DNA from 2 places in the Microbacterium sp. CCH5-D1 genome. Region 2 is predicted to be linked to the other one. Evidence: riboswitches for the same ligand, from Rfam matches in the RefSeq annotation. Region 2 holds a riboswitch; the other holds the start of a gene.
The links. Region 2 has a riboswitch for thiamine pyrophosphate ahead of thiM (hydroxyethylthiazole kinase). Riboswitches for the same ligand answer to the same signal wherever they lie in the genome.
Positions count from the first base shown of each region.

Region 1: another riboswitch for thiamine pyrophosphate. It lies ahead of AX744_RS11020 (ECF transporter S component); the one in region 2 lies ahead of thiM (hydroxyethylthiazole kinase).

Region 1 is NZ_LSJW01000183.1:4,179-14,581, reverse strand. Features, by position in the region: gene AX744_RS11050 (signal peptidase II) at 1-454, shown strand, start outside; gene AX744_RS11045 (cytochrome c oxidase assembly protein) at 451-1,404, shown strand; gene AX744_RS11040 (aminoglycoside 3'-phosphotransferase) at 1,438-2,163, shown strand; gene AX744_RS11035 (CHY zinc finger protein) at 2,160-2,504, shown strand; gene AX744_RS11030 (energy-coupling factor transporter transmembrane component T family protein) at 2,501-3,280, opposite strand; gene AX744_RS11025 (ABC transporter ATP-binding protein) at 3,277-4,734, opposite strand; gene AX744_RS11020 (ECF transporter S component) at 4,731-5,387, opposite strand; TPP riboswitch at 5,380-5,489, opposite strand; gene AX744_RS11015 (D-alanyl-D-alanine carboxypeptidase family protein) at 5,571-7,229, shown strand; gene AX744_RS11010 (ABC transporter ATP-binding protein) at 7,309-9,570, opposite strand; gene AX744_RS11005 (ABC transporter ATP-binding protein) at 9,567-10,403, opposite strand, start outside.
Region 2 is NZ_LSJW01000120.1:6,274-16,676, forward strand. Features, by position in the region: gene argH (argininosuccinate lyase) at 1-34, opposite strand, end outside; gene argF (ornithine carbamoyltransferase) at 34-963, opposite strand; gene AX744_RS07750 (acetylornithine transaminase) at 960-2,165, opposite strand; gene argB (acetylglutamate kinase) at 2,162-3,079, opposite strand; gene argJ (bifunctional glutamate N-acetyltransferase/amino-acid acetyltransferase ArgJ) at 3,076-4,233, opposite strand; gene argC (N-acetyl-gamma-glutamyl-phosphate reductase) at 4,230-5,282, opposite strand; gene AX744_RS07770 (bifunctional hydroxymethylpyrimidine kinase/phosphomethylpyrimidine kinase) at 5,522-7,672, opposite strand; gene thiM (hydroxyethylthiazole kinase) at 7,669-8,517, opposite strand; TPP riboswitch at 8,508-8,602, opposite strand; gene AX744_RS07780 (NAD-dependent epimerase/dehydratase family protein) at 8,609-9,571, opposite strand; gene AX744_RS07785 (DUF402 domain-containing protein) at 9,568-10,290, opposite strand; partial or broken gene AX744_RS07790 (phenylalanine--tRNA ligase subunit beta) at 10,366-10,403, opposite strand, start outside.

The sequences.
Region 1 (10,403 bases), on a different contig from region 2:
CGCCGCGATCGCAGGACTCAGCCGGACGGAGCGGATACCCCTGCTGGGTGATGCGCTGGGCCTGCAGCTCGCCTTCAACCCCGGCGCGATCCTGTCGCTCGGGTCAGGGGCGACGTGGGTGCTGACCGTGGTGGGCGTGGCTGCGGTGGCGGCTCTGTTCGTCGCCGCGACGCGCGCGCGCACGAGGGGACGGGCGTGGGGGTTGGGCTTCATCTTCGGAGGTGCCATCGGGAATGTGCTCGACCGTCTGCTCGCACCCCCCGGATTCGGTCGCGGTCACGTCACCGACTTCCTCGCCTACGGGAACTGGTTCATCGGGAACCTCGCCGATGTCGCGCTCGCGATCGGGGGTGTCGTCCTCGTCGTCGGGCTCTTGCTCGACCAGCGTGCGGCAGCGCGGACGACGCAGACCATCGACCGGCCGGACGGCTCGCGGGAGGACGCGGCCGGATGAACGACTGGATGCCCGATGCCCCGCCGACCTTCGCAGACTTCCTCACACCGGTCTTGTTCACTCCGGCCGCTGGGCCGTTCCCCCTCCTGCCCCTGGTCGCGGTAGTGCTGGCGGTCGCCTATCTGGCCGGGGCGCTCCGGTTGTGGCGGCAGCACCGTCGGTGGCCCGTCTGGCGAACCGTCGCCTTCCTCCTGGGGTGCATCGCGCTCGCCGCCACCACGGGCCTCGGGGTCGAGGTGTACGGCTATGCCCTGATGTCGGTGTTCATGTTCCAGCAGCTCACGCTCATGATCGCGATCCCTCCGCTGCTGGTCCTCGGCTCACCGGGCACGCTCCTCCTGCGGGTGACACCGCACCGCGGGCTGGGCGCCGTCGTGCTGCGTATCGCGCACGGAGGGCTCCGCAGCGGGATCGCCCGGTGGATCCTGAGCCCGTGGATCGCGCTGCCGATGTACCTGATCGCGTTCTACGGGCTGTACCTGGCCGGTCTCGCCGATCGTGTGCTCGCAGCGCCCGGAGGCCACCTCGCTCTGGAGGTCGGGTTCCTCGTCATCGGGATCCTCTTCACCATCCCGGTACTGAGCTCCGATCCCCTCCCGGTGCGGCTCGGGCACGGCGGTCGCGCCCTGGACGTCTTCGCCGAAGCGGCCCTGCACGCGTTCTTCGGCGTCTTCCTGATGATGGCGACCACCATGCTCGTCGACCACTTCGTCGCACCGACTCTGGCACTCGGGATGAATCCGCTCGAAGACCAGCAGCTGGCCGGCGGGCTGGCATGGTCGTACGGCGAAGCCCCGACCCTGCTGATGCTCGTCTACGTGATGCACCGGTGGTTCCGCGACGACACGGCACGCGCCGCCGCGGCCGATCGCTATGCCGATGCGCACGGCACCGCTGAGCTCGACGCCTACAACGCCTATCTGGAGGGCCTCCGTGACGACCGCCGCTGAGCCGGTGCGGTGCCCGTCGGGCAGGATGGACGGATGAGCATTCCCTCCGCTTCCCTCGACGTGCCGATGAAGGTTCGCGAGCTCGCGCGCGGTGCCGCGCTCGAGCCGGTCTGGCTCAACGGGATCGGCGGGCTGACCTTCCGCACCGACGACGGGCGGTACATCAAGTGGGGCCCACTCGACGACGAGGCGAACATGCGCGACGAAGCCGAGCGCATGAGGTGGGCACGAACGTGGATCCCCGTACCGGAGGTGATCGAGCAAGGCCAGGACGACACGCACGAGTGGCTCGTCACGGTCGCGATCGATGCCCGCAGCGCCGTCGACCCCCGCTGGGCCGACCAGCCGGAGACCGCGGTGCGAGCGGTCGGGGTCGGCCTGCGGATGCTGCACGATGCCCTGCCGGTGGCCGAGTGCCCCTGGGAGTGGAGCACGCAGTGGCGGATCGCCAACGCCGCCGATCGCGGCACGGTCGTGCCAGAGGATCTGCTCCAGGAACCGTCGATCGACCGGTTGGTGGTGTGCCACGGCGATGCCTGCATGCCGAACACGCTTCTCGACGCGGAAGGCCGGCCGGCCGCCTTCGTGGATCTCGCCGCTCTCGGTGTCGCCGACCGCTGGGCCGACATCGCCGTAGCCTCGATGAGCACGATGTGGAACTTCGGCGAAGGCTGGGAGGACACACTGATCGAGGCCTACGGCGTCGACCCCGATCACGAGCGCCTCGAGTACTACCGTCGACTCTTGAACGAGACGTGAGTATCGTGCCCGACGATCGGCCGCGTGTGCTCGGTCCGGTCGTCGACGACATGACCCGGTGCGTGCACTATCGGGGCCCGACCGACATCATCGCGATCCGCTTCGCCTGCTGCGGCGAGTACTACCCGTGCCACCGCTGCCACGAGGAGACCGTGAAGCATGCGGCGCAGCAATGGGCGGCCCATGAGCGCGACAGACGGGCGATCCTCTGCGGTGCGTGCGGGCATGAGCTCACGATCGCCGAGTACTTCGCGGCGACGGCATGTCCACGGTGTTCGGCGCTGTTCAACGAGCGGTGCGCACTGCACCGTGAGCACTACTTCCAGCTCGACCGGAGCTAGCTCCAGACGAAACGGAACGTCCCGACGAGCACGGCGGCGGCGAGCGCAAGTGCCATGATCGCGATTCCGCCGATCACCGCCACCGCATCACGCGGGTGCAACCGGGAGGGACGCGACCAGGTGCGCGGAATGCCGGAGCCGAAGCCCCTGGCCTCCATCGCGAGCGCCAGCTTCGAGCCGCGCCGCACCGCGAACACGAGCAGCACGAACGCCATCGAGAAGAACCGTCGCAGCACACCCCGGTCGCCCACACCGCGCGCGCGACGGGCCAGGCTCATGGTGCGCCAGTCATCGAGGAAGAGCCCCAGCATGCGCGTTCCCGCGAGGATGCCGAGCACGAAGCGGCTCGGGAGCTTGGACACCTGCGCCAACGCGTCGGCGAGCTCGGTCGGGTCGGTGCCGCCGAACAGCAGGATCGTGGGGAGTCCGAGCGCGATCACTCGCAGACTCACCGCGATCGCGAGCGTGATGGAGTCGTCGCTGATCGTCGCGAAGCCGAACGTCCAGTAGATGCGCCCTGCCGGCTCCGCATACAGCAGCATGCTCACACCGGCGATCGGGGCGAAGATCACGATCGGCAGCAGGCGTTTCAGCACCGTCGACAGACGCAGCCCCGTCAACGGCAGGCAGAGCAGCTGCAGGACGATCGCTGCCAGCGCGCTCGTGATGTCGATGGAGGCGAACAGCGGTACGGACAGCAGCAGGGCGAGCAGCAGCTTCGTCACCGGGTTCACGCCGTCGAGCCAGACCGGGCGCACGGTCTCGGTCGCCGTCACGACGACGACCCCAACTCGATGCGATGACCGCCCAGGTGTCGGATCACCGCGTCGTCGTGCGTGACCGCGATGATCGACCGGCCACGCGCGATCTCCTCCTGCAGCAGGGCGACGAGCGAGATCCACCCGCGGCGATCCTGTCCGAACGTCGGCTCGTCGAGCACGATGACCTCCGGCGCCCCGGCCAGCACGGTGGCGACCGACAGCCGCCGCTTCTGCCCTCCGGAGAGCGTGAACGGGTTGGCGAGGGCGAGCGGGGCGAGGCCCAGGCGTTCGAGAAGACCGTCAACGACCGCATCCGTCTTCGCCTGATCCCAGCCGAGCGCCCGTGGCCCGACCTCGAGCTCGTCGCGAAGGGTCTGGGCCAGGAACTGGTGCTCCGGCTCCTGGAACACCATCCCGATGCGGGTGAGCAGCTCGCGCGAGGTCCAGCGGATCGGGCGCGTGCCCTTGCGCCCCGCCAGCTCCGGTGCCGACCGCACCTCTCCCGCCTGCTCCGGGATGAGCCCGGCGAGCGTGAGGGCGAGCGTCGACTTGCCGGCGCCGTTCGGCCCGGTGATCACCGTCGCGTTCCCCCGCGGCACGCGCAGGTCGAGCCCGCGCTGCACCGGCGCTCCGTGCTCCCGTCCGATCGTCAGGGCGGATGCGATGAGCGCGTCCGGTGCCGACACCTGCTCCAGCACGGGCAGGTCGATCCCCCGGTCGGGCACCCACACCCCGGCGTCCGCCAGCACATCGCCGTATGCCGCGAACACCTGGGCCGGTTCCCCGTCGGCGAGCAGTCCGCCGTCGGCCGCGAGCACGATCACCCGCGTCATCAGATCGACCCAGATCGGTGTGCGGTGCTCGACGACGATCAGCGTCGCACCGGTGGAGGCGACGGCATGTTCGACGCTCGCCCGCACCTCGCGCACACCCTCGGGGTCGAGGTTCGCCGTCGGCTCGTCGAGCAGCAGCAGCCCTGGGCGCATCGCGAGCACACCGGCGAGCACCAGTCGCTGCTTCTGTCCGCCCGACAGGGCCTTCGTGGGGCGTTGCAGCGGCACTTCGAGCCCGACGGCATCCAGCGCCTCCGCGACGCGACCGGGGATCTCGGATGCGGGCACACCGAGGTTCTCGCACCCGAACGCCACGTCGTCACCGACCTTCGACAGCACGATCCCCGCATCGGGGTCCTGCAGGACGAGGCCCACCTGACCGTGCCGGGATTCGGGGGCGGCACCGTCGATGTGCAGCGACCCGGTTCGCACCCCTTCGTCGTCGCCGCCGAGGACCCCGGCCAGGCCCGCGAGCAGCGTCGACTTCCCGGCACCGGAGGCGCCAAGCAGCAGCACCCGCTCACCCGGTTCGATCGTGAACGAGACGTCCTCGACGGCGGGGAGCTTCCGACCGGCGTACCGCCAGCCCCAGCCCGCGGCCTGCACGCGGGCCGGGGCGGCGATGGTCACGGTCAGACCTCGCGCACGTGCTCTCGCCCGACGGCGAAGCGGTTCAGTGCACCGGTGACCGCCAACGCGCGCACCAGCAGCCAACCGACGACACCCGCCAGGATCGCCCCGGAGACGACAACGCTGACCAGGTAGATCGTGTTGAACTCGACGGACTTCAGGATGTTGGGCGAGCTGCCGTAGAACAGCTCGAACACCCAGGCAGCCACCGCTGCACCGACACCGGCGAGCGCTGCGACCGCGATTCCGAAGCGCCGGTAGAAGAAGAGGGCGAAGATGATCTCCGCGCCGAGTCCCTGCACGATGCCGGACAGTACGGTCGAGACGCCCCACACGTTGCCGATCAGCATCGACACGATCGCTGCGACGAGCTCGACGACCAGCGCCGCACCGGGCTTGCGGATGACGAGGCCGCCGACGACGCCGCCCAGCAGCCAGATGCCGACGGCGATACCGCCCAGTCCCGGCGTCAGAGCATCGGCCGCACCGAGCCAGGCGTAGCCGATCGTGTTCCATCCCCAGAACACGAGGCCGATCGCGACGCCGAGGACGGCGGCAACGACGATGTCGACGACGCGCCAGCGCCAGATCGATGTGCGGTGCGGATCCTGTGCGGCGGCGGATGCCTGCTGCGTGGATGCGGACGTGGGCGTACTCATCTGAACTCCTCCCTGCGCTGGCATGACCCAGATCAGGTTCGACGGTCGAAGCGCGATTCGCTCCCTCTCAGCCCGGCTCGCCGGACTCCCGTGGTTGTGCTGACGATCCTACCGTCGGCGACACCCCCGTGGCGACAGGGCCCGGCGCCGCGGAACACGCGCGGGATTGGGTACCGTAAACGAGTGACCGCATCAGATCCCGCCGACGAGGCGACGGGCGTCGTCGGCGACGACGGCCCTGCCCCCGCCGACACCGCCGACACCGCGACAGGCGGATCGGTGCTGACGGCCGAGCAGACGTCGCCTGGAGCGGATGCTCCGGGGACGGTCGTAGACCCGGAGCCCGTCGTTCCACCGGAGGCCGTGAGCGCCCCGGAACCGGCCACCCCCGCGCTGACGAAGCCGCCGTTCATCCCTCGCGACCGCACGGTCCCGGATCCTTCCGGCGAACTCACCGCGTCGGAGACAGCCGCGCCCCAGTGGGCCGACGACACCACGACGGCCACCGCTCTCACCTGGGTGGACGCCGCGACCGTCGCCGAGCACACCGCCACGGCCACTCTCGACGACACCTCGGAGGCCGAGCGATCGAGCGGTCTGCTGCGCGGTGCGCGTCTTCGCCCCGCCATCGCCCGCCCGGGTGTCCTGGTCCCGCTGGCCACGCTCGCCGGTCTCGTCGCCGTCTACGCCGGCACCACACTGCTCTGGCCCCTCCACGAGGTGCCGCCGACGGTGCAGTCGGTCGAGTTCGCGACGACTCCCGCCGCTGCCGCCGCCGTGACCTGGCCGACCGAGGGTGCGGGTGCCGTCGGCATCGCGGGCATGACGACGGCGGCTTCGGTGCCCGACGCCGTGAGCATCGCGAGCATCACCAAGGTCGTCAGCAGTCTGATGGTGCTCGACCGCATGCCGCTCGCTGTCGGGGAGCAAGGACCCGAGTTCTCGTTCACCCGCGCCGACAGCGTGAAGTACTGGGACTACCGGCGCAGTGACCAATCCGCCCTCGACGTGCCCATCGGCGGAGTCCTCACGGAGTACCAGCTGTTGCAGGGGACGCTCATGGGTTCCGCGAACAACTACATCGATCGGCTCGCGACCGAGATCTGGGGCTCCGAGCGCGAGTTCGCGAGGGCTGCAGAGGTATGGTTGCGCGAACGTGGCCTGACCGGAATCACCGTGGTGACCCCCTCCGGCTTCGACGAGCGCAACGTGGCCACGCCCGAGGCCCTGGTGGCGCTCGGCGAGCGTGCGATGCAGAACCCGGTCTTCGCCGAGATCGTCGGCACCAAGTCCGTCGACCTCCCGGGTGCGGGCACCGTCGTGAACACGAACGGCATGCTCGACGATCCCGGTGTCGTCGGCATCAAGACCGGCACCCTGGTCGGCTGGAACCTTCTCACCGCGAAGGACCTCGTGATCGGTGACACCACGGTGCACCTGTTCGCCGCGGCGCTGAATCAAGCCGGAGACGACGAGCGACTCGCTCTCACGCGTTCCCTGTTCGCCGAGGCGGAATCCGCACTGGAGGCGCAGGCGCCGGCCGTCGCGAAGGACACCGTGGTCGGCAGCGTCACGACTCCGTGGGGCGAGCAGGTCGACGTCATCACCGAATCCGACGCCGATGTGGTGCTCTGGAACAGCGCGACCGCGACCGCCGCGACCGCCTTCGACCTCGGCGAAGAACGCGAACAGGGTGACACGGTGGGCACGCTGACCACGGCAGGACCGGTCAACACCACGACGACTCCGCTGGTGCTGGCCGCGGATGTCGAGGGGCCGAGTCCCTGGTGGCGTCTGACCCACCCGCTCGAGCTGCTCGGGATCAGAGCCGACCAGCCCTGACGCACTCCCCGGCGATCGCCTACGACGACGCCCCACCCCGCGTGAGCGGCGGTGGGGCGTCGTGCGTTGATGCCGTAGGTCAGGAGCGGTGATCGGAGCCGTCAGCGCCGTCTTCCAGCAGGGCCTGCGCCGCGGCCGTCTCGACTGCCGGCACCTGTGCGCCGACGGACGCGCCGGCCACAGCGGCTGCAGCCTCCGCGCCCGCAGCATCGGTGTCGCCCGCTTCGCCGGTGACGACGACCGGCGTCGTTCCCGTGAGAGCGTCTTCGGCGTCGATGTCGGTCGCGGCCTGCTCGAACTGCGACTGGTACAGACGCCAATAGGCGCCCTGCGCGGCGATGAGCTCGTCGTGCGTACCCTTCTCCACGATGTCGCCGTGCTCCATCACCAGGATGAGGTCGGCATCGCGGATGGTCGACAGCCGGTGCGCGATCACGAACGACGTGCGCCCCTCTCGGAGCGCGGCCATCGCGTGCTGCAGCAGCAGTTCGGTGCGGGTGTCGACCGCCGACGTGGCCTCATCGAGGATGAGGATCGACGGCTGTGCGACGAACGCCCGCGCGATGGTGATGAGCTGACGCTCACCGGCCGACACGTTCGCTGCATCCTCGTCGAGCACCGTGTCGTATCCCTCGGGGAGGGCGTGCACGAAGCGGTCGACGTAGGTGGCCCTGGCTGCGGCGAGGACCTCTTCATCGGTCGCGGTCGAGCGACCGTAGCGGATGTTCTCGCGGATGCTGCCGGCGAACAGCCACGGGTCCTGGAGCACCATGCCGGTGCGCGAACGCAGCTCGTCGCGGGTCACCTCGGCGATGTCCTGCCCGTCGAGCATGATCCGTCCACCGCTGAGCTCGTAGAAGCGCATGATCAGGTTGACCAGCGTCGTCTTGCCCGCACCGGTCGGACCGACGATCGCGACGGTCTGACCCGGCTCCACCCGGAACGACAGATCACGGATGAGCGGACGATCCGGCGTGTACGAGAACGCGACGTTCTCGAACTCGATGACGCCCTTGCCCTCCACGAGCTCGGGAGCATCGGCGTCGTCGGCCTCCTGCTCCTCGGCGTCGAGCAGTTCGAACACACGCTCGGCGGAGGCGGTGCCGGACTGCACGACAGCGGCCATTCCGCCCAGCTCGGACAGCGGCTGCGTGAACTGCTGCGAGTACTGGATGAACGCCTGCACGTCGCCGAGGCGGAGCTGACCGTTGGCGACCATCAGACCACCGAGCACCGCGATGCCCACGTAGCTGAGGTTCCCGACGAACATCATCGCCGGCATGATGATGCCGGAGAGGAACTGCGCCTTGAAGCTCGCCTGGAACAGCTCTTCGTTCTCGTCCTGGAACTTGTCCAGTGCGTCCTTCTCGCGACCGAAGACCTTCACCAGGGCGTGGCCAGAGAACGCCTCCTCGACACGGGCGTTGAGCCGCCCGACCTTGCGCCACTGCGTGCCGAAGGCCTTCTGCGACCGCGGTCCGATGATGCCGAAGATCACGCCCATGAGAGGCAGCGTGATGAGGGCCACGAGGGCGAGCTGCCATGAGATCGAGAACATCATCACGAGCACGCCGATCACGGTGAGCACCGAGGTGAGTGCGCCCGAGAGCGACTGCTGCATCGTCTGCGTGATGTTGTCGATGTCGTTCGTGACGCGCGAGATCAGCTCGCCGCGCTGCACCTTGTCGAAGTACGCCAGGGGCAGGCGGTTGATCTTCGCCTCGACCGATTCGCGCAGTCGCCACATGGTGCGCACCATGATCACGTTGATGACGTAACCCTGGATCCAGGTGAGGAAGGCGGCGGCCACGTAGATGCCGAGCACGGCGGCGATGACGAGCCGCAGCGCGTCGAAGTCGATGCCCTGGCCGACCGTGAAGTCTCCCAGCGCGCCGACCTGGTTCGCGAAGTCGTCCTGTCCGCCTGCCCGCAGCGCGTCGACCACCACGTCCTGCGACGTGCCGGCGGGGAAGCCGGGGAAGCCGTCGGTGGGCTGACCGAGCTGGATGGAGATGAAGCCCTTGTAGACGAGGTTGGTCGCCTCGGCGAGCACCTTGGGCGCTGCGACCGTCAGGACCACGCCGATCGCGCCGAGGATCGACACGAAGACGAACCAGATGGCCGAGGGCTTCAGCAGCCCGATCATGCGCGCGAAGCTGGGGCCGAAGTTGTCGGCCTTGCCCGGTGCGACGCTGTCCCAGTCGCCGGAGTTCTGACGCGCCTGCTCGGCGAGCTCGGCCTCGTACTTCTCCTCGGCGGTCAGCTCGACCTCGGCGACGGACGAAGCTGCCTTGCCGCGGCCCCGCTTGGCCTTGCGCTGGTCGTCGTTCTGCGCGCTCATGCGTCCACCCCCAGCTGCGATTCGACGATCTCTCGGTAGGTATCGCTCGTCTCGAGCAGCTCCTCATGCGTGCCGACGCCCACCATGGTGCCGCCGTCGAGCACGACGATGCGGTCGGCATCCGTGATGGTGGAGATGCGCTGGGCGACCACGATCTTCGTGACGTGCGGGAGTTCCCGCCACAGCGCTTGGCGGAGCCGCGCGTCTGTCGTCAGGTCGAGAGCGGAGAACGAGTCGTCGAAGACGAGGATCTTCGGCTGGTGCACGATCGCGCGGGCGATCGCGAGCCGCTGACGCTGACCGCCGGAGACGTTCGTGCCGCCCTGGGCGATGCGGGAATCGAGACCGTCCGGCATCTCCTCCACGAAGTCACGACCCTGTGCGATGTCGAGCGCGTGCCACAGCTCTTCGTCGGTGGCCTCCTCACGGCCGTAGCGCAGGTTCGACGCGACGGTGCCGGTGAAGAGGAACGGACGCTGCGGCACCAGGCCGATGCTGTCCCAGAGCGACTCGACGTCGGCCTCGCGCACGTCGGTGCCTCCGACGTGCACGGATCCGCCCGAGACGTCGAAGAGCCGAGGGATGAGGGAGATCAGCGTCGTCTTGCCCGAACCGGTGGAGCCGACGATCGCGACGGTCTCGCCCGGCTGGGCGGCGAAGCTGATGCCCGTGAGCACCGGCGAGTCCGCCCCGGGGTAGGTGAACTCGACATCGTCGAGCGCCACGGATCCGGGAACCGGGAACTCCGTGACGCCGTTCTCCGGACGCACGAGGGTGGACTCGGAGTTGAGCACTTCGCCGATGCGCTCGGCCGAGACTGCGGCGCGCGGGAT
Region 2 (10,403 bases):
CTTCGTTGGTGCCTTCGTGCGTCGCGTCGCTCATCACGCGTCCTTCTTGCCGAGGAGCCAGACCAGCAGCGCCTTCTGCGCGTGCAGGCGGTTCTCGGCCTCGTCCCAGACCACGCTCTGCGGACCGTCGATCACGCTGGAATCGACCTCGTAGCCGCGGTCTGCAGGGAGGCAGTGGATGAAGATCGCCTCAGGATCGGCCAGGGTCATCGTCTCCGGAGTGACCTTGTAGCCGCCGAGGTCGCGGATGCGTGCGAGCTTCTCCTCCTCCTTGCCCATCGACACCCAGGTGTCGGTCACGACGACGTCGGCACCGGCAGAGGCCTCGACCGGGTCGGTGAAGAGGGTGATCGACCCGCCGGTCTCGGCGGCGCGTCGATCGGCGGCCTCGATGACATCCGCACGAGGAGCGTAGTCCTCGGGCGACGCGATGCGCACGTGCATGCCCGCAGTCACACCGGCGAGCGCGTAGGAGTGCGCCATGTTGCTCTGCCCGTCTCCGAAGAACGTCAGCGTGAGCCCCTTCAGGTCGCCCTTGTGCTCGCGGATCGTGAGCAGGTCGGCGAGCAGCTGACACGGGTGGAAGTCATCCGACAGCGCATTGATGACCGGCACACGCGTACCTTCCGCCATCTCCTCGAGACCCGACTGCGCATACGTGCGCCACACGATGGCCGCGACCTGGCGCTCCAGGACGCGAGCGGTGTCGGACGGGGTCTCCTTGCCGCCGAGCTGGCTGCTCGCTGTCGAGATGATCAGCGGCGAACCGCCGAGGTCGGCGATCCCCACCGCGAACGAGACGCGGGTGCGCGTGGAGGACTTGTCGAAGATGACCGCGACGGTCTGGGGGCCGGCCAGGCTCTTGTCGGCCCACCGGTCCTTCTTCAGCTCGATCGCGAGATCGAGGATCTCGGCCTGCTCGGCGGGGGTCAGATCGTCGTCACGCAGCAGGTGGCGGGTCATGCGGATACCTTTCCGGCAGCAGAGGCCTGGACGTCGGCGAGCGAAGCCGTGAACAGCTCGCGGAACTCGGCGAGCTCGGCGTCGCCGATCGTGAGAGCCGGTGCGATGCGAACCGTCTCGGGGTTGGCGGCGTTGACGATGAGACCGCGCGCCTGGGCGGCCGCGACGACCTCACCGGCGACGGGCGCAGTCAGCGCCACGCCGATGAGCAGACCACGTCCGCGCACACGGTCGATCAGCGGCGAGTCGATGCCGAGCAGGATCTCGCGCAGCTCGGCACCACGACGGGCGGCGTTCTCGACCAGGCCGCCACTCTCGATCTCGGCCAGGACCGCGTCCGCGACCGCGGTCGCGAGCGGGTTGCCGCCGAAGGTGGAACCGTGGGATCCCGGGGTGAAGAGCGCACTGGCGCTGCCGAAGGTGACCAGCGCGCCGATCGGGAAGCCGCCGCCGATGCCCTTGGCGAGGGTGATCGCATCGGGGGTGATGCCCTCGTGGCTGAACCCGAACCATTCACCGGTACGACCGGCACCGGTCTGGATCTCGTCGACGATCAGCAGGGCGCCGTGAGCGAGGGTCAGCGAGCGCGCAGCGGCGAGATAACCCTCCGGCAGCTCGACCACTCCGGCCTCGCCCTGGATGGGCTCGACGATGATCGCGGCGACGCGGTCATCCATCGCGGCCTCGAGAGCCTCGATCGTGGCGGGAATGTGCTCGACCCCGGCGGGCATCGGCTCGAACGGCGCGCGCATCGAGACCTTGGCGGTGAGCGCGAGCGAGCCCATCGTACGACCGTGGAAGCCGTTCTCGAGAGCGAGGATGCGCGGCCGCTCGGAGCCGCCGTGCAGACGCGCGAGCTTGAACGCGGCCTCGTTGGCCTCGGCACCCGAGTTCGAGAAGAACACGCGACCGTCGATGCCGGCACCGGCCAGACGCTTCAGGCGTGCCGCGAGCGCGAGCTGGGGCGGGGTGGCGAAGTAGTTCGACACGTGCGCGAGCGTGGCCGCCTGCGTCGAGACCGCCTCGACGAAGGCCGGATGCGCGTGCCCGAGCGAGGTCACCGCGATGCCCGCGAGGAAGTCGAGGTGGCGTCGGCCGTCGGCATCCCACAGGTACGAGCCCTCACCGCGGACCAGCAGCGCGAGCCGCTCCCCCGCGTTGAGCACGAGATCGCGTGCCGCATCGTCCTGCCAGACGGTCATGCCGTCACCTCGTTCTTTCCCAGGACCACTTCGGTCCCGATTCCCTTGCTGGTGAAGAGTTCGACGAGCACCGAGTGCGGCACCCGCCCATCGATGATCGCCGCCGCGTCGACGCCGCCCTCGACCGCGTCGAGACAGGCCCGCATCTTCGGGATCATCCCCGACTCGAGCGTCGGAAGCATCTGGATGAGCGCATCCGACGTCAGATGGGAGACGAGCGAGTCGCGGTTGGGCCAGTCGGCATACAGCCCCGGCACGTCGGTCAGGATGACGAGCTTTCGCGCGTGCAACGAGACCGCGAGAGCGGCTGCCGCGGCATCCGCGTTGACGTTGAGCGACTGCCCGGGGTGATCGAGATCGGGCGCGATGCTCGACACCACCGGGATGCGCCCTGCGGCGAGGTGGTCGAGCACGGGCGTCGGATCGACCTCGACGACGTCGCCGACCCGACCGAGGTCGACTTCTTCGCCGTCGATCACGACACCACGACGGCGCCCTCCGAAGAGTCCGGCGTCCTCCCCGCTGAGGCCGGTCGCGATCGGGCCGTGCGAGTTGATCTTCGACACGAGCTGCGGGTTGACCTGACCGGTGAGCACCATGCGCACGACGCTGATCGCCTCGGTGTTGGTGACGCGGTAGCCGCCCTTGAACTCGCTCGGGATCTCGAGCCGCTGCAGCATGTTGGAGATCTGCGGCCCTCCACCATGCACCACGACCGGAAGCACCCCGACGTAGCGGAGGTAGGCGATGTCCTGGGCGAAGGCGTCCTGCAGCTCCTCCGACACCATGGCGTTGCCGCCGTACTTGATGACGACGATCTGGTCGCGGAACTTCTTCAGCCACGGCAGCGACTCGATGAGCGTCGTGGCCTTCTGCGCGGCGACGTCCGGCGTGGTGTCCTGGATGTCGGTCATGAGGCGTAGGCGCTGTTCTCGTGCACGTAGTCGTGGGTCAGGTCGTTCGTGAGCACCGTGGCCGTCGACTCCCCGACCTTGAGGTCGATCATGAGGTGCGTGGCGCGCGGGGTGAGGTCGACCTCTTCGCGGGGGCGGTCCGGACCACCCTGGCTGCAGACGCGCACGCCGTTCATCCAGACGTCGACGTCGTAGGGGTCGAACTGCGCATTCGTCGTTCCGATCGCCGCGAGCACCCGCCCCCAGTTCGGATCGTTGCCGAAGATCGCTGCCTTGAAGAGGTTGTTGCGCGCGACCGACCGGCCGACCTCGACGGCGTCCTGCTCGGTCACAGCATGCTGCACCTCGATCGTGATGTCGTGGCTCGCGCCCTCGGCATCACCCTGCAGCTTGACCGCGAGCTCCTGGGAGAGCTCGATGAGCGCGGCGGTGAAGTCGTCGAGGTCCGGCACGACCTCGGATGCCCCGTTGGCGAGGAGCGTGACTTGGTCGTTCGTCGACATGCAGCCGTCGGAATCGAGACGGTCGAACGTCTGCCCTGTCGCACGGCGCAGCGCCTTATCGGCCTGAAGCGGCTCGAGGACGGCATCGGTGGTGATCACCACGAGCATCGTGGCGAGTCCCGGCGCGAGCATGCCGGCGCCCTTCGCCATACCGCCGATCGTCCAGCCATCACGGCTGATCACGGCGGTCTTCGCAACGGTGTCGGTGGTCATGATGGCCTGTGCCGCGCTCTCCCCGCCGTCGGCGCTGAGCTCGGCGATCGCCTGCTCGGTGCCGGCCAGCACACGCGAGCGGAACGTCTCGTCCCCGGTGCCGATAAGACCGGTGGAGCAGATCAGCACATCCCCGGCGCTGACGCCGAGCAGTTCGGCCGCCTTCTCCGCCGTCTGGTGGGTGGTCTGGAACCCGAACGCGCCGGTGAAGCAGTTCGCACCGCCGGAGTTGAGCACCACGGCCTCGACGACCCGGTCGGCCACTGCCTGCTGCGACCAGATGATCGGGTTCGCCTTGGCGCGGTTGCTGGTGAAGACCGCGGCACCCACCTTGCGAGGTCCGCGGTTGACGACGACGGCGACATCGGGCTTCCCGGTCGACTTCAGCCCGGCGGCGACACCGGCCGCTTCGAATCCTGCGGGGGCGGTGACGCTCACGGCGCTACTCCGTTCACTGAGAGGGCGCGGGCTTCGGGAAGACCCAGCGCGATGTTCATGGATTGGACGGCAGCGCCGGCGGTGCCCTTGACGAGGTTGTCGACCGCGGTGACGACCGTGACCCGGTTCGCGGCCCGGTCGATCGCGAGGCCGATCAGCGCGGTGTTGGCTCCGAGCACGTCGGCCGTGCGGGGGAAGCGTCCCTCGGGCAGCAGCTGCACGAAGGTCTCGTCGCCATAGGCGCTCTGCCAGGCGTCACGGATCTGCGCATCCGTCGCACCGTCGACGATGGGTGCGGTGGACGTGGCGAGGATCCCGCGCGACATGGGCACCAGCACCGGCGTGAACGAGATCCGGATGCCGTCGGACTCCACCCCGGACGCCGCGGCGAGCGCCTGACGGATCTCGGGGATGTGTCTGTGGGTGCCGCCGACCGCATAGGGGTTGGCGGTGCCCAGGATCTCGCTGCCGAGCAGGTTCGTCTTGAGGCTCTTCCCCGCGCCGGACGGTCCGACGGCGAGCACGGAGACGATGTCGGAGGGGTCGATCACCCCGGAGGCCACACCGGGCGCGAGGCTGAGACTCACGGTGGAGGCATTGCATCCCGGCGCCGCGATGCGCGTGGCTCCACGGAGGTGCTCGCGCTGCTTGACCCCGTCGATGAGGAGCTCGGGCACACCGTAGGTCCACGGCTCGTGGAAGTCGCCGCCGTAGAACGCATCCCACGCCGAGGCGGACGTGAGTCGGTGGTCGGCGCCGGCATCGATCACGAGCGGGACATCGCCCAGCGCATCGGTGTACTGCCCCGACTGCCCGTGCGGCAAGGCGAGGAACACGATGTCGTGGCCGGCCAGGATCTCCGGTGTCGTGTCCTGCAGCGTGAGGTGTGCGAGTGAGCGCAGGTGCGGCTGGTGGTCGACGAGAGGCTGCCCGGCGTTCGAATGCGCCGTGACGGTGCGGATCTCCATGTCGGGATGGGCGGCCAGGAGGCGCAGAATCTCGCCGCCTGCGTAGCCGGATGCGCCGGAGACGGCGACGGAATACGTCATGCTTCTACCTTAACGGTCAGGCCCTCGAGGAAATCGGGACCGTGGACGGGGCCGGAGGCGGCGACACCGGCACTCGACCGCCGTGCGCGCACGGGCAGAAGGGCGGGGTCGCCTACAGTCGGCGGCCGCGGCGTCGGCGCACAGCGATGACGCTCGGAGCGAGCGTCGGAGAAGCGGTGGCGGCCGAAGGCATGTCGCGACAGTAGCGCGGCCTCGGCTGCCACCGCAAATCCGGTTCGTCATCTGCGGGGTGAGGGCTCCAGCGGTGCGGCGAAGAAGGCGAGTTCGTGGGCACTCGAGACCTCGAAGACGTGGCGCATCCTGGCGCGGGTCGCGGCATCAGCCGTTGCCGCCGCTTCGGAGGCGTAGGCGATCGCCGTCTCGGTCGCCTCTTCGAACGCGGGATCGGCGTAGGTCGCCAGCCACGAGGCGTAGGGGTGCTGGGGATCCTGCGCGTACTGACCGAAGGCCCCGGCGTGCAGGCGTCGGCCGAGGTCGGTGTAGAGCCAGAAGCACGGGAGGACGGCCGCGACGATCTCGGCGTAGTCCCCACCGAACGCGACAGAGCGCAGGTGATCGAGGTAGGCGGTGGTGGCCGCCCCCGGCTCGGCGGAGAACGTGTCCGCGCTCACCCCCTGCGTCGGAGTCAACCACGACGCGTGCAGCTCGAGCTCGCCCACGATCGAACCGCGTGCCGACTCCGCCCAGAACGCCTGCTCATCGGATGTCGGCGCGAGCCGGGACGCTTCCGCGAGCACACGGGCGTACTCGCGCAGGTACAGCGCGTCCTGGGCGAGATAGGACAGGAACGGTCCGCGCTCCAGCGTCCCGTCGGCGAGCGTGCGGATGAAGGGCAGCTCGTCGATCGCGGTGCGGATCTCCCTGATGTCGTGCCACCAGTCCGCCGCGATGTCGTCCGCGACCGGACGGGCCTCTGTTCCCGCCCGTTCCCAGAGTCCGGAGAAGTGGTTGATCGGCCCGTGCCCACCGCCGACGCGCAACGCGTCCCCCGCCCGCAGGGCTTCGCGAAGCCAGATGCGCGCGGCGCCGACGGCCGCTTCTGCGTCGTGCCCCCGCGCGAGCAGGGTCGCGAGCGCGGACGACAGCGAGCAGCCGGTGCCATGGGTGTTTCCGGTCGTGATCCGTCGTCCTGGAAAGTCTCTGCGCAGACCGCGCGCCGCGTCGACCAACGCATCGGGGGCCTCATCCCCGACGAGATGGCCGCCCTTGACCAGGACGGCCGCATCGATCCGGGCGGACAGCTCGTGCGCCGCGGAGATGGCATCCTCCCAGTCGGCGATCTCCCGACCGGCGAGCACCGCGAGTTCGGCGAGATTCGGAGTGACCAGAGTCGCCCGCGCGAGGAGTCCGTGCAGTGCTCGCTCCGCCTCCGGATCCAGCAGCCGGTCGCCGGAGGTCGCGACCATGACGGGATCGAGCACCACGACAGGCGGGCGCACACGGTCGAGCCACGGCCCCACTGCGCGGATGACCTCGGCGTCGGCGAGCATCCCGATCTTCACGGCGTCGATCACGATGTCGTCCGACACAGCATCGAGCTGCGCGCGGAGGAAGTCGACCGGCGGCACGTGCACAGCGCGCACGCCCTGCGTGTTCTGCGCGGTCAGCGCCGTGAGCACAGCCATCCCGTACCCGCCGTTCGCGGCGATGGACTTGAGGTCGGCCTGGATGCCCGCACCTCCGGACGGGTCGCTCCCGGCGATGCTGAGCACTCGCGGTACGATGCCGGAGCGCCAGCGTCGCAGGAACCGCGTCGCTACGGCGGCCGGATCGTCGGCGGCACACAGCGCCGAGACCACGGCCACCCCCGCCGCACCGGCATCGCGAAGGGCCTCGGTGTCGTCGATGCCGACGCCGCCGATCGCCACGCACGGGAGCGGGCTGTTCCGGACGATGTCGCGAAAGCCCTCCACCCCGAGCGGGACGGGGTGATCCGGCTTCGTGAGGGTGGGACGGATGACGCCGACCCCGAGGTAGTCGACCGTCCCGGCCGGGAGGGCCCGCACCGCGTCGAGGTGCGCGGCAGTGTTGGCGGTGAGGCCGATCAACGCGTCGGGTCCGAGTGCCTCACGGGCGCGCAGCACCGAGGCGTCGCCCTGACCGAGGTGCACGCCATCGACCCTGGCTCCACGCTCACGAGCAGCCATGGCCGCGCCCAGCCGATCGTTCACCACGAGCAGCGCCCGACCGTCGATCGCCTGCGACAGCGCGACCAGCTGTTCGACCGTCTCCTCGTCGGTCGCCTCTTTGTCGCGCAGCTGCACGATGCGCACCCCGCCTTCCACCGCGTGCCGGACGGTCTCGACGACGCCCCGGTCTCCGCACAGCTCCGCATCCGTGACGAGGTAGAGCGAGAGGTCGGCGTTCACAGCGCACCTCCTTCGACGCGGGCACGGACCCTGATGTCGGCGGAGTCCACGGCGGCGAGCGCATCCAGCAGCGCGACGGCGAAGCTCCCCGGCCCGGTGGACCGCTCCGCTGCCTGCTCCGCCGCGATCGTGTACACGAGGCTCGCCGACGCGACCGCCGTGAGCGCGTCGTGCCCTGTCGCCCGCGCGGCGCCGAGGAAGGCCGCCATCACCGCGCCCAGAGCACAACCGCCGCCCGTGGCCCTCGTGAGCAGCTCGTGCCCGTTGGACAACCGCAGCACGCGTTCCCCGTCGGTGAGCAGATCGATCGGGCCGGACACGGCCACCACACCGCGTGTCGTCCGAGCCAGCGCCGATGCGGCCTCAGCCGCGGACTCGGTGCTGTCGGTGGAATCCACACCCCGCCCACCGGCGCTGAGCCCCGCGAGAGCCAGCACCTCCGAGGCGTTGCCGCGGATCGCGGTCGGACGCTGCTCGACGAGCTGACGCGCGAGTGCGGTGCGCACCGGGAGCGCACCGACCGCGACGGGGTCGAGCACCCAGGGCGTACCGGCTGCCCTCGCACCGGTGACGGCTTCCAGAGCCGCCGCGCGCTGCTCCGGGGTGGGCGTCCCCAGGTTGACCAGCATCCCCGAGGCGACACCGGCGAACATGCCGGCCTCACCGACGATGTCGACCATGGCGGGAGCAGCCCCGAGCGCCAGCAGCACGTTGGCGGTGAAGCCGGTGACCACGGCATTGGTGATGCAGTGCGTCAGCGGTGGCGCCTCACGCAACACCCCCAGCAGCACCGCAGCCTTTTCGGCGAGATCGTGGGTGGAATCAGGACGCAGAAGATCGCTCATCGCGACATCCCTTCGCTAGTACGAACTAGATCAGGTTCGACGGGTCTGTTCTCAGCCGCGGATCGCGGCACCCCGTGTCACTGTCCGCAGTCTATCGATCGGCCAGCAGCGCCCGCTCCTGCGCCCGCGTGAGCCCGGCACGTCGTTCGCGGTCGAGTCCGCGCTCCCGTTCGTCGGCGAGCACGCGCTCGATCGTGTCGACGAGCGGACGGAGCGTCCCACCGGTCTCATGGAATGCCGCGTTCGAGCGGGTCATGAATCCCGTCATCTCGGGCGGGAGCCACAGCGGCAGGGAGCGCGGGCCGGCCCAGTGGTCCACGTCATGCGCGATGAGCCACTCCTCGTCCGCGACGACGGTCGCCCCGGTGTGCCCGGATGCAGCGCGGACCATCCGCAGCACATCCGCGAGAGGCCTCTCGTCGCCGACGGCGTTGACGGCTCCGCTGCCTCGCGCGGTGACGATGTACTCCGCCAGATCGTCGACGTCGATCAACTGAGCGCTCCGCCCGTCCAGCGGGGGCAGCAGCACGGCGTCAGCGTCGGCACGAGCGAACGCGGCACTCCAGTAGCCGAAGCGGTCGCTCGGGTCTCCGCCGCCCACGATCAGGCCGGGACGCACCACGAGTGCCCGCTCCCCCAATCGGGCGACGGAGTCCTCGGCGGCGACCTTCTGCGCCGCGTACTCGTACTCGTCGCCGAGAACCGCCGCCGGGTGTCGTGGAGCCGATTCGTCCGCACCGACCGTCTCGTCATCGGAGTACACCGACACGGATGACACGTACGTCCATCGTGCCGCTCGATCGCCCAGCATCTCGACTGCCCGATCGACATGCGCCGCCTGGGAGGAGATGTCGACGACGTGGTCCCACTCCCGTCGTGCGAGGTCGGCGTAGGTCGAAGCCTCCTCGCGATCGCCACGCACCAGGACCGTTCCCTCCGGCGCGGGCCGTGTGCCTCGAGCGAGGCAGGTGACCGTGGCTCCGTGGTCGCGCCAGTGACCGGCGATGCGCCCGGAGAGCCACCCGGTGCCGCCCAGGATCAGAACATCCGTCATGGTGTGCCTGCACCCAACCGGTCAAGGCCTGCCAGCACCGGAACCGTCCAGGCGGGGTCGGGCCGCCAGCGGGTCCACGCGGAGTCGAACGGCCAGTCGTCGGCCTCGAACGACGCGATGGCCGCGTCCGCGTGCCGCTCGATCTGCGCGGCCTGCTCGGAGCTGAGCCGTCCCTGGGCGATCGCGGCGACGAGCTCATCCTCGTCCTTGAGGTGGATGCCGCCCGCCGGATCGATCTCGACGTCGAGGATATGGTCGGACGAGAAGGTGTCCCGGTCTGTCCGCAGATGCGCGTTCTCGAGATTCACGTACCACCCGGAGAACGCCCAGTCCGGCCCGGTGGTGTCGCCCCAGAACAGCCAGATCGACCACGGCATCCCCGCAGGGGCGATGCACAGCACCCCGTTGCCCCGCCAGCGCTCCACGATGCGCGTCCGCGGCTCGAGCCAGCGCCGGGCGAGAGGCACTTCCCGCACGCGCTGACCGTCGCTGGATCCCGGCGCCTCCTGGAGGGTCCCCGGAGCGAGCCAGGCCACGAGACCGCGCTCATCATCGCGTACCACCCGCATCGGCGAGATCCTGGACGGCTCTCCCGGCTGCCACCCCGGCTTCCGATAATGCCAGTCGATCTGTGCGCCGGGCTCGAGGAACGGTCCCTCGCCGAGCGGTCGCGCCCCGTCGGGGACGGCGGCCGGAGTGCCCTGGGGGAGGATTCTCATCCCGCCACGGTACTCCGGCGACGGCCCGGATCGTCCGAGCGACGACACGGTCCGCCTCACACCGCGGATCGATCCTCAGTCGCGCAGCGTCGCTCCGAAGCGCTGCGCAGCGA